Regions from separate parts of the Arthrobacter sp. TE12232 genome, predicted to be linked through region 1. Evidence: riboswitches for the same ligand, from Rfam matches in the RefSeq annotation. Region 1 holds a riboswitch; each other region holds the start of a gene.
The links. Region 1 has a riboswitch for cyclic di-AMP ahead of ACVWZ7_RS07130 (M23 family metallopeptidase). Riboswitches for the same ligand answer to the same signal wherever they lie in the genome.
Positions count from the first base shown of each region.

Region 2: another riboswitch for cyclic di-AMP. It lies ahead of ACVWZ7_RS20035 (hypothetical protein); the one in region 1 lies ahead of ACVWZ7_RS07130 (M23 family metallopeptidase).
Region 3: another riboswitch for cyclic di-AMP. It lies ahead of ACVWZ7_RS08000 (aggregation-promoting factor C-terminal-like domain-containing protein); the one in region 1 lies ahead of ACVWZ7_RS07130 (M23 family metallopeptidase).

Region 1 is NZ_JBSSFK010000001.1:1,628,794-1,632,057, reverse strand. Features, by position in the region: gene serC (phosphoserine transaminase) at 1-107, opposite strand, end outside; gene ACVWZ7_RS07135 (metal-dependent transcriptional regulator) at 455-1,150, shown strand; cyclic di-AMP (ydaO/yuaA leader) riboswitch at 1,301-1,514, shown strand; gene ACVWZ7_RS07130 (M23 family metallopeptidase) at 1,519-2,337, shown strand; cyclic di-AMP (ydaO/yuaA leader) riboswitch at 2,475-2,644, shown strand; gene ACVWZ7_RS07125 (NlpC/P60 family protein) at 2,940-3,264, shown strand, end outside.
Region 2 is NZ_JBSSFK010000001.1:4,481,625-4,484,888, forward strand. Features, by position in the region: gene ACVWZ7_RS20020 (cation:proton antiporter) at 1-340, opposite strand, end outside; gene ACVWZ7_RS20025 (hypothetical protein) at 337-774, opposite strand; gene ACVWZ7_RS20030 (hypothetical protein) at 810-1,064, opposite strand; cyclic di-AMP (ydaO/yuaA leader) riboswitch at 1,242-1,440, shown strand; gene ACVWZ7_RS20035 (hypothetical protein) at 1,445-2,119, shown strand; gene ACVWZ7_RS20040 (sensor histidine kinase) at 2,249-3,256, opposite strand; gene ACVWZ7_RS20045 (response regulator transcription factor) at 3,249-3,264, opposite strand, start outside.
Region 3 is NZ_JBSSFK010000001.1:1,825,393-1,828,656, reverse strand. Features, by position in the region: gene ACVWZ7_RS08005 (hypothetical protein) at 1-434, opposite strand, end outside; gene ACVWZ7_RS08000 (aggregation-promoting factor C-terminal-like domain-containing protein) at 616-1,422, opposite strand; cyclic di-AMP (ydaO/yuaA leader) riboswitch at 1,422-1,581, opposite strand; gene ACVWZ7_RS07995 (HAMP domain-containing sensor histidine kinase) at 1,763-3,264, opposite strand, start outside.

The sequences.
Region 1 (3,264 bases):
GCGGCGAGGGCCTCCATCTGTTCCGGTCGGACCTTGGACGGGCCGGCGCCGAACCGTCCGTCCTTGGGCAGGAGGTTGGCGGGGATCGTGATGCTGGTGTCGCTCACAGTGGCTCCAATTTTCGGCTGGTTCGTAGCGTGGCTGGGAGGTGGCCTGGCCGGATGGCTACAACGGACACCCCTTGTCATTCTGCCTGTTTTATTCTGCCTGACAGCCCCCGGCGATACGGAAAAGCCTCTGTCATAGTCCGGTCATTGAGACGGCCCCGAGGGGCCGTCCGGCGGGCGCCGGGGGAGCATCCGCAGTCCGGATCAAGAATTATCCGGAGTAATTCAAAATAGGCTAGGCTGTTCTGCGAACGTACGGCGGATCTCGCCAGGGCGCATCCTTACACGCAGCCCGCACGCGGTACGGTGGGAATGACGCAAGGACTGCGCTCGAGGAGCTGAGCTGAATGACGGATCTGATCGATACCACGGAGATGTATCTCCGGACCATTCTGGAACTTGAAGAAGAAAACATCGTCGCCCTCCGCGCCCGCATCGCCGAACGACTCCGCCACTCCGGCCCCACTGTTTCCCAGACCATCGGCCGCATGGAGCGTGACGGCCTGGTGATTGTTTCCGGCGACCGGCACCTTGAACTGACCGAAACTGGACGGAAACGCGCCGTCGGCGTCATGCGCAAGCACCGCCTCGCGGAACGCCTGCTCGCCGACGTGATCGGGCTCGACTGGGCCTACGTCCACGAGGAAGCGTGCCGCTGGGAGCACGTCATGAGTGAGCGCGTCGAGCGCAGGATCTTCGAGATGCTCGACCACCCGACCGTTTCGCCCTACGGGAACCCGATTCCGGGGCTCGCGGAACTTGGCGGCGCACCCTCGGGGGCCCACGCGGACGGGGTCGTGAACCTGCTGGAGGCCATGGCCGGCTACGGTGCGGATTCGCGGATCACGGTCAACCGGCTCGCGGAGCCCATCCAGGTGGAACCGGAGCTTCTGGCCCAGCTCGATGAGGGCGGAATCCGCCCCGGTGCGCTCGTCTCGCTGGAGCGGGTGGGGGAGTACATCTCGGTCCGGGTCCCGGATATCGAGGGCGCCTTGGAGCTGCCGCCAGAGGTTGCCGCGCATGTCTTTGTAACAGTCGCCTGACCAGCCAAAACGTCACCGTCATGGGACGACCCATGAGTTCTGCACAAACGCGATCACGGATTTATCACCGAGCGGCTTAATCACCTATAGTTAGTGCCCTGTACCGATACCAAAGCGTTACCTGATCCGAAGCCGAGCCCTGCCAGCGGATCAGTCGCAGAACCACCTCCTGGCAGGGGCGGGGGAACCACTATCGGCTGCTTCTTCGGCAGCCTTGGGGTGAAGTCCGTCAGCGGCAAGCAGCTTCCATCGAACGATCCCCTAAGGACGCCTCGGTGACCGGGTGCTTGCAACGGCGGACCGGGTCTTTGATCTCTCTGACCCGAATCCGACAGCTAACTTCGCAGGCTCTCAGAGAGGAACCGTTCTTGACCACCCAGACCGCCAGGGGCCGTCGCCGCGCGACCGGTCCCGCTCCGGAGCCGCGCCCGGTCGTCGCGCATACGGCCGAACGCCCGCGTGACGCACACCGCGACGAGCGCCGCAGCCGCCGCAGCCCGTTCCGTCAGGTAACGGACTTTGCCGCCGCCAGCGGCGTGGGGCAGAAGGCCGGAATCGCGCTGGCCGCCACCGGTCTGGTCCTCACGGTGACGGTCCCCGTCACGAGTCCCGTCATGGCCTCGAACACCGACGGATCCGCAGTCTCGGCCGCAGTACAGCCGGACGTCACGGCTGCCGCCGCCGCAAAGCTTGATTTCAGCCGGACGGCCATCGCCACCAAAGGCGACCCGGACGGGAAGCTCAAGCAACTGCTGAGCGCCCAGTCCGTCGGCAGCATTACCCGCGCGGCTTCAGCCGGCACGCTGGGTCCGCCGCTGGACCAGCTGATCACGGCATCGCCCTTCGGCTACCGTGTCAGCCCCATCACGGGCGGCCCGGGGGAGTTTCACCGCGGCCAGGATTTCGCCGCCCAGTGCGGCACGCCGGTCCACGCCGCCGCCAGCGGCACCGTGACCTTCAACGGATGGCACCCCTACGGCGGCGGCAACCGTGTGGTCATTGACCACGGCAACGGTCTGGAGACCACGTACAACCACCTGTCCTCGTCCTCGGTGAAGGTCGGCCAGAAGGTCTCCCGCGGCGATATCGTCGCGCTGAGCGGGACCACCGGCGCCTCCACGGGCTGCCACCTCCACTTTGAAGTGATGGTCAACGGCGACGTTGTTGACCCCCTCGGCTGGCTCTAATAAAGACGATGGAGAGCTCTCAAATTCCCGTGACACGCCGTGATCTGAATGTGACATTGAGTCCGGAGTCCTGTAGGGTTTGAAGCACGCCAACTTTTCCGAAGTTGGCGCTCTTGAGTGGATTGCCTAGCTCTGCCACCGCTCAAGGTCCGTTCGCATTACATCGTCTGGCAGGGGCGGGGGAACCAATTTTGGCCTTCGAAAGAAGGCCTAGGGGTTAAGTCGCAACGCTTCCCAGGAAGCAGCGCGGCCGGGTGACTCCCATCCGAATCCGACAGCTCACCTCGTAGGCATTGGGAGAGGCTACTTTCGTGTCTTCACGCCACAATGCTGCGCGTATGCGCACTGGCGCGGCTCTTTTGAGCCCGCTGACTTCCACATCACGTGCCGCCCTTGCCGGCGCCCGGATGGGATCACGTTCCGCTGGCTCATTCTCTACCGAGTCCGGACAGCATGCAGTTTCCGCTTTTGGCGCGTCTTCGCAGTACACCCTTCGCTAAGTAACCCATTTCGGGGCGATCCGGCGTACCCCCAAGATGCCGGAGCGTCCTCAGTCCGCGCCCAAAAACGCGCGGTCCAAGGATCACGAAAGAGAGAACTTAATGACTACTCGTGCAACCGTTGCACGGCACCGCGCCGAGGTCACCAAGACCAACTCGCTGGCTGTTATTGCCAAGGCAGTCGGCGACAACGCCGGCGGCATGGGCCGTCAGGCCGCGGTCATCGCCGCAGCTTCCGGTCTGGTTCTGACCAGCGGAATCGCAGCCAACGCTGCTGAGACCAATGTTCAGCGCGAATCCACCTCCGCTTCCGCATTGGAAGTCCAGTCGTCGGCTCCGGCCACGATTTCGGCTGCTTCCACCATCGCGATCTCCTACGAGAAGCCCGCCGTGACCACGTCGCCGGCTCCCGTCGTCGAGGCTCCCA
Region 2 (3,264 bases), 2.9 Mb from region 1:
GTCCAGTCCCGAAGAGCAGGCCGATGCCGGTTCCGACGACCACTGCCGCCGCGGCGGCCGCCACGGCGCGGCGGGTGCCTTTGCCGAGGGCGGAGCGGATTTGGGGATCCCGCACGGGAACATGGGTTCCGGCCACGAACATCATCAGTGCAAACCCGATGTTGGCCAGGAAGCTGAACGTCGGATCTGCCGGGTTCACCAGGCCCAGGCCCGTCCGTCCGATCGCGATCCCGGCCAGCAGTTCGCCCAGTACCACCGGCAGCCGCCAGTGCACCGGCAGCGCGAGCAGGGGACCAGCCAGGGCGACGACGGCGATCAGCGCCAGGGTCAGGAAGGTCATGGCTCGAGACTGCGGGACGGCCCCGGGCCAATCGGGGCAACAAGCTTCACCGGAATGTCGGTGTTCTCGTCCGTGAGGTAGGAGGCGCAGACCCGGTGATAGCCGTCGGCAATCTGGGCCGCGACTCCGGCGTCGAGGTCCCCGCGGACCAGGAGGACGGGGGAGAGCGGGCGGCCGTCGGCAATCTTGGCCAGGTCGGAGGCCACATGGGGGTTGTCCCGGGTCAGGAGCGGCAGGCCTGAGGCCCGCAGGATGTCTTTGGCCACGTGGTGGGTTACGGGCGCCAGGCGCAACGACTCCACGATGACGGCGGCCCGTGCGTCATCGGTGAGCAGCGAGAGATAACGACCGGCGGCCGGATAGTCGTGTTCCTCGGGCTCCCCGCGCCACAACACCTGGTCGCCCTCATGGCCCTTGTCCGAATCCTTTGTCATGGAATGAGACTAGTCCCGTGGAGGGGGCAGCGCGCCTACGTTCCTGACCGCCGTTCCACCACCGCGTAGGCCTTGCCGTCCAGGAATGCCCAGTCGTTGACAACCATAAACCCGAGGGCGTCCACCCGGTCGTTCAGGACGTGTTCGTCGAAGCCGCCGTCCCGTGGCTCCGCATCCCATGTGGACACATGGACGTCCGGGCCGTCGAGGATCAGCAGTTCGGTATTGACGTCGAAATCCTCCTGGGGCTGGTTGCTCAACTGGCAGATGGCGATACAGTGGCTGTTCATTTCGGGCCTCCGCTTCCAAGGTGGTGCTGATGGCATCATCTTATGGTCGAAAAGCTGCACCGCCCTATGGGCAACTGCCGGACCGCACTGTGGCGGCCGTTACCTGAATGTGACTTTCGCCTGCGGTTCGCGCTACGGTGGATAAGTGCCTGTTGTCTCCGATACGGGCGCTCCCCAGCCGATTGCCTAACTCTGCCGCGGCCCGGGGGTAACTCGCACCAACGACCGGCAGAGACGGGGAAACCACTTTTGGCCTGCTGATACGCAGGCCTTGGGGTGAAGCCGCACAGTGCCCGCAACGACGGGCCCCGGAGTGCGGCCGGGTGACTCCCATCCGAATCCGACAGCTCACCTCGCAGGCATTGGGAGAGGCTACATCCATGTCTTCAATCAATACTTTTGCGCGCCATGCCGCCGTCCTCGCCGCCGCATCCGGCCTGGTTCTTACCAGCGGAATGGCCGCCAACGCAGCCCCGGCACCCGTGCAGCGGGACTCCGCCCCGGCCTCCGCCGCGGACGTCAAGGGACTTCTCAGCGCGCCCGTCAGCGCCGATTCAAGCGTCAAGATCAGCTTCGACCGCCCCGCAGTAAGCTCTGTCGCCGCGCCGGTCATCGAACAGCCCAAGCCCGTTGCCGCTGCTCCCGCAGCAGCGCCGGCAGCAGCACCCAAGGCGGCCGCGGCGCCGTCCGTACAGGTGCAGGCAGCTCCGGCGGCCGCCCCGGCCGCGGCGCCCGCCGGTGGCCGCAACGCCATCATGCTTTCTGCCGCATACAGCCAGCTGGGCATCACCCAGGACTGCACCGCGATGGTGGAAAAGGCCCTTGGCGCGGCCGGTAAGCCCGTCGGCGACATCGGGCCCCGGGCCTTCCTCGGCCTCGGAACCGTTGTGGCGGCCCCGCAGCCCGGTGACATGGTGGTCCAGTCCGGCCACGTCGGCATCTACGCCGGCAACGGCCAGGTGATCAGCGGCGGCATGAACGGCGCCAACCAGACGATCGTGCACCCGCTGTCCTGGCTCACCGCGACCGGCGGCGTGACCTTCGTCCGCGCCTAAACCCCGCACGGGCCAGACGGCCCCTCCCGGGGCCACCCAATCCGGAAAGACCGGCGATCGATTTTCCCTTGGGGGCAAGCGATCGCCGGTCTTTCCCTTGTCCGGATTCTCACGGATTCCCCCGGTCTCTCAGTCATTTTTGCCCGCGGCGAGCGGAAGCGTCATCTTCATGACCGTGCCGGCGTCGCCGGTGGAGGCAACCTCGACGGCGCCTCCGGCAGCCACGGCGATCTCCCGGACCAGGGCCAAGCCGATGCCAAAGCTCCGTTGTCCCTGTGTTCCGCCGGTGCTGGCGGTCCGCACGAAGCGGTCAAAGATCCGGGCCTGGTCCACTCCGGTGATCCCGGTCCCTGTGTCCGCCACGGTGATGACCGCGCGGTTCTGCTCGATCGCCGTCGTGATGGTCACACGGCCGCCCGGCGGGGTGTGGGAGAGGGCGTTGTCCGCCAGGGCCAGGACGGCGCGGCGCAAGGCGTTGGCGTCGATCCTGGCCAGCGGCCGGGCAACGGCGAAGAAGTCCAGGCGCACGTCCCGTTGCTCCGCGACCAGCCGAAGGCTTTCGGCGACGCCGGAGGCGGTGTCGGCGAGGTCGGCAGGCGCTGCCGAGCGGTCAGGGGCGTCGGTGGTGGCCGCGAGGAGCAGTTCGTTGACGATCCCGGTCAGCGTCGCCGCGTCCTCCCGGATCCGGGCCAGGTCCTGGGCCTGTTTGGAGCCGGGCTCGGTGTTGCGCTGGGCAAGCTGGATCCTGGTGTCCAGGATGGTCAAGGGAGTGCGCAGTTCATGGCTGGCGTCCTGGACGAAGCGCCGCTGCCGGGCCAAGGCGTCGCCGAGGGGGCGGATGGCGCTGCGCGCGCTGAGCCATCCGACGATGCCTGCCAGCACGATTCCCGCGACCCCGGCGATGAGCATGGCTTCGAGCACGTCCCGGGAATCCAGGTAGGCGTAGGCCGCCCCGGCCGATGCCGAACGCGGAACTTCAGGATGGGCCAGCTGGTTGACGAGGTACAGCGCCGTGGCGGCGAGGAGTCCGAGGACCATGACCGCGCAGGCGGCGCTGATCCGCAAGGCGACTTTGAGGGAGGCCTTGCGCAGGGTGGAGTGGTCCGGGGTTTCGCCGGCGCCCCCGCCGTTACTCATGGGCATCG
Region 3 (3,264 bases), 200 kb from region 1:
GCTGCAGTGCCCGGTCCGCTGAACCTCCTCAGCTCCGAGTTGTCCAGGTTGAGGGCGTAGTTGACGTTGCCGGTGGTCAGGTACAGGCCGTCCGGCGAGGGGAGCAGCAGTAGATTCCTTCCCGTGGAGACTACCTCAACGCTGTCGCTGAGGAATGTGTAGCGGCTGGTACCGGTGATCACGTAGTTGAGGGTCTTGCCGTTGGCCGTCAGTGTGATTTTCAGTCCTGGCGACGTACTGATGACAGTGCCGGCAGGCGTCGCGATGTTCTTGAACTTGCCGGTGAGCTGCGCCGTGACCGGAAAGCCACAATTATCCAATGTGAACGTGGCTGGATCGGCGGGCTGCGGAGGTCCCGACGGCACCGCCCCGGCCGGTCCGGCGCCGACGAAGAGTGCGGCCGCGAGGACCGCCGGAATTGCCCATTTTTTCATGTTGTGCTCCTGGAATTTGATTCCGTGCCCTGGAGCGGGCACCCCGCGTACTTGGTGAATGGAGGCAGCGGTGCCCAAGCCTCCCGCCCCGACCTTGAGAAAACCTTGTTCTCCGAAATACGCGAAGGCCCCGGATCACGATGGATCCGGGGCCTCATGGGCGCTGCTGGCTGGTGCCGGGTTAGTACCAGTTGTGGGACAGGTGGAAGTTCAGGGCGCCGCAGGGGGAGCCGTACCGCGTTTTGACGTAGTTCAGGCCCCAGTTGATCTGGGTCCGGTAGTTGGTCATGTAGTCCGCGCCGGCGCTCGCCATCTTCGAGGCGGGCAGGGACTGGACCACGCCGTAGGCGCCGCTGCTGGCGTTCGTGGCGGTGGTCTTCCAGTCCGATTCCTTGGTCCAGAGCTTCTGCAGGCACTGCATCTGGCCGGGTGCCCAGCCATAGCTGCCCAGCTGGGCCGCGGCGTAGGCCTGTGCCCCGGCGGGGTCGTCGATGGCGACCGGCGCCGGCGCCGGCGCGGGAGCCGCTGCGGGAACGGGGGCTGCTGCGGGAGCGGGCGCCGGTGCTGCCGCCGGGGCCGGCGCGGCCGGGGCAGCAGCGGCAGCGGGGGCGGGTGCCGGTGCTTCGGCGGGCTTGACCTCCGAGATCTGAGGTACCGCGCCGCTGGGTGCTGCAGCTGCCGGCGCGGCGACCTGGACCCGTTCAAAGTTCAGCTTGGCCAGGGGATCGGCCGTGGTGGCCGTTTGGGAGCTCGCAACAGTCGCCCCGTAGCTGCCGGGCTCTGCGGCCTGGCTGGCGGCGGCGCCGCCTGCCACGAGTACTGCGCAGGCGGCGGTGACGACGGCGGCGCGGCGTCCGGTGATGCCGAGCCCGGTGGCCAGTCGCGACAGGGCGGACGCCTGCGGGGCCGGTGCGGCACGGTGGCGCGACTTGCCGGCGCGGGAATGTGAAACGCCGTCAGGGCGCGTTTGTACCTGGAATTCAGTCATGATGGCCTCTCAACGCCTGCGGAGTTAGCTGTCGGGTTCGGATGAGGTCATCCGGCCGCACGGAATATCACGTGTCGGCTTCACCCCAAGGGCGCATGTGTGCAGAATGCCCGGGAACTCTGGGTCCCCCGCCTCTGCCTGGTCCAGCGGAATCCGGGAAGCGGCAGAGTTTGGCGTCCATCCGGATATGCGGCACAAATGGAGGCCGCACTCGAAAAACGGTACAGGACTCCTGGGCTTAAGTCACATTTGGGTAACGGCGGTCACAGGGGCGGCGTGTCGCGTTGCGCGGGATTCCCCGCGCGGGTGCCGGTAGCCGACCCTGTAGCCCCGGTGCCGGTTACGCCGACGGCGGTACGGCCGGGAGCCGTGCAGCGAACTCCGTCCGGCCTGGTCGGGACGTGACCTCGACGGTCCCCCCGTGGGCCTCCACGATCGACTGGACAATGGACAAGCCCAGCCCGCTGGTGCCCTCGGACGTCGGTGCGCCCGCGGTGGCATATCCGCTGCCATTGCTGCCGGTTGCACCCCCGGACCTGCCGGAAGCAGAGCCGGAAAGAGGACCGGTAGAAGAGCCGGAAGCGCCGCGGGCAGCGGACCCGGACCGGGCCCCCGCCGTCGCTGCCGCAGGGCTGCCTGCGGAGCTGGCTGCCGGATTGGTGCGCGACGCGTCAGCCCGCGCGAAGCGGGCGAAGACTCGGCCGACGAATTCGGGGGCGATGCCGCTGCCGTTGTCCGTCACAGTGACCACGGCGCTGCCGTCCGCCGAACGCATGACGCCCGTGACCACCTTGGTCCCCGGTGCCGTGTGCTTGCGCGCATTGGACAGGAGATTGGCGAGGACCTGGTGGAGTTGGGCCGCATCGCCGCGCACCACCACCGGCTCATCCGGCAGTTCCAGCTGCCAGATCCGGTCCGGGGCCATGACCTTCTCATCGCTCACGGTCTCGACGGCCAGTTGGGTGAGGTCGACGTCGGCGACCTTGAGCGGCTGCCCCTCGTCCAGGCGCGCCAGCAGCAGCAGGTCCTCCACCAGGGTGGTCATCCGCTCGGACTGGCTTTGGACGCGGGCCAGGGATTTCTCGCCGTCGGGCGTGAAGTGCTCGGTCATCCGCATCAGCTCCGTGTAACCGCGGATGGCCGTGAGCGGAGTGCGGAGTTCGTGCGAGGCATCGGCGACGAACTGCCGCACCTTCATTTCGCTCTCCTGCCGCGCCTCAAGGGCGTTGGAGACGTTGTCCAGCATCTGGTTCAGCGCGTAGCCCACGCTGCCCACTTCGGTGCCGGGGTGGGCGGCCGACGCCGGGACACGCACCCCGAGCGCCACCTCGCCGGCGTCGAGCGGCAGGCGGGAGACCTTGGTGGCCACCTCGGAAAGCTGCTCCAGCGGCTTCATGGTCCGCCGGATGACCGCCGTGCCGGCGAGGCCGATCAGCACCAGCCCGCCTGCGGACACGACCACCATGGTCCACACCAGCGAGGCCAGGGTGTCCTGCTTTTCCGCCAGCGGGAGCCCGGTGACAATCACGTCGCCATACGGTGCACGCACGGCCATGAGCCGGTACGCGCCGGCCGAGAGCGTCCGGTCCACCGGCACACCGTTCGGGGCCAGGGTGAGGAGGACGGCGTTGTCGTCGGGGGAGAGGCTCTTGCGGGTGGCGTCCCCGGCCAGGAATCCGGCGCTGCTGACCTCGCCGTCCGCCAAGCGGGCGTTGAGCGTTCCGACGCCCTGCCCCCGGGCCTCGAGGGGGTCGGGGCGGCCGCCGGAGCTGCCGGGCACGGGCCGGCCGAACTCGCTGGAGCGGTGCGATGCTTCGCCGAGCTGGTCATCGAGCTGCCGGG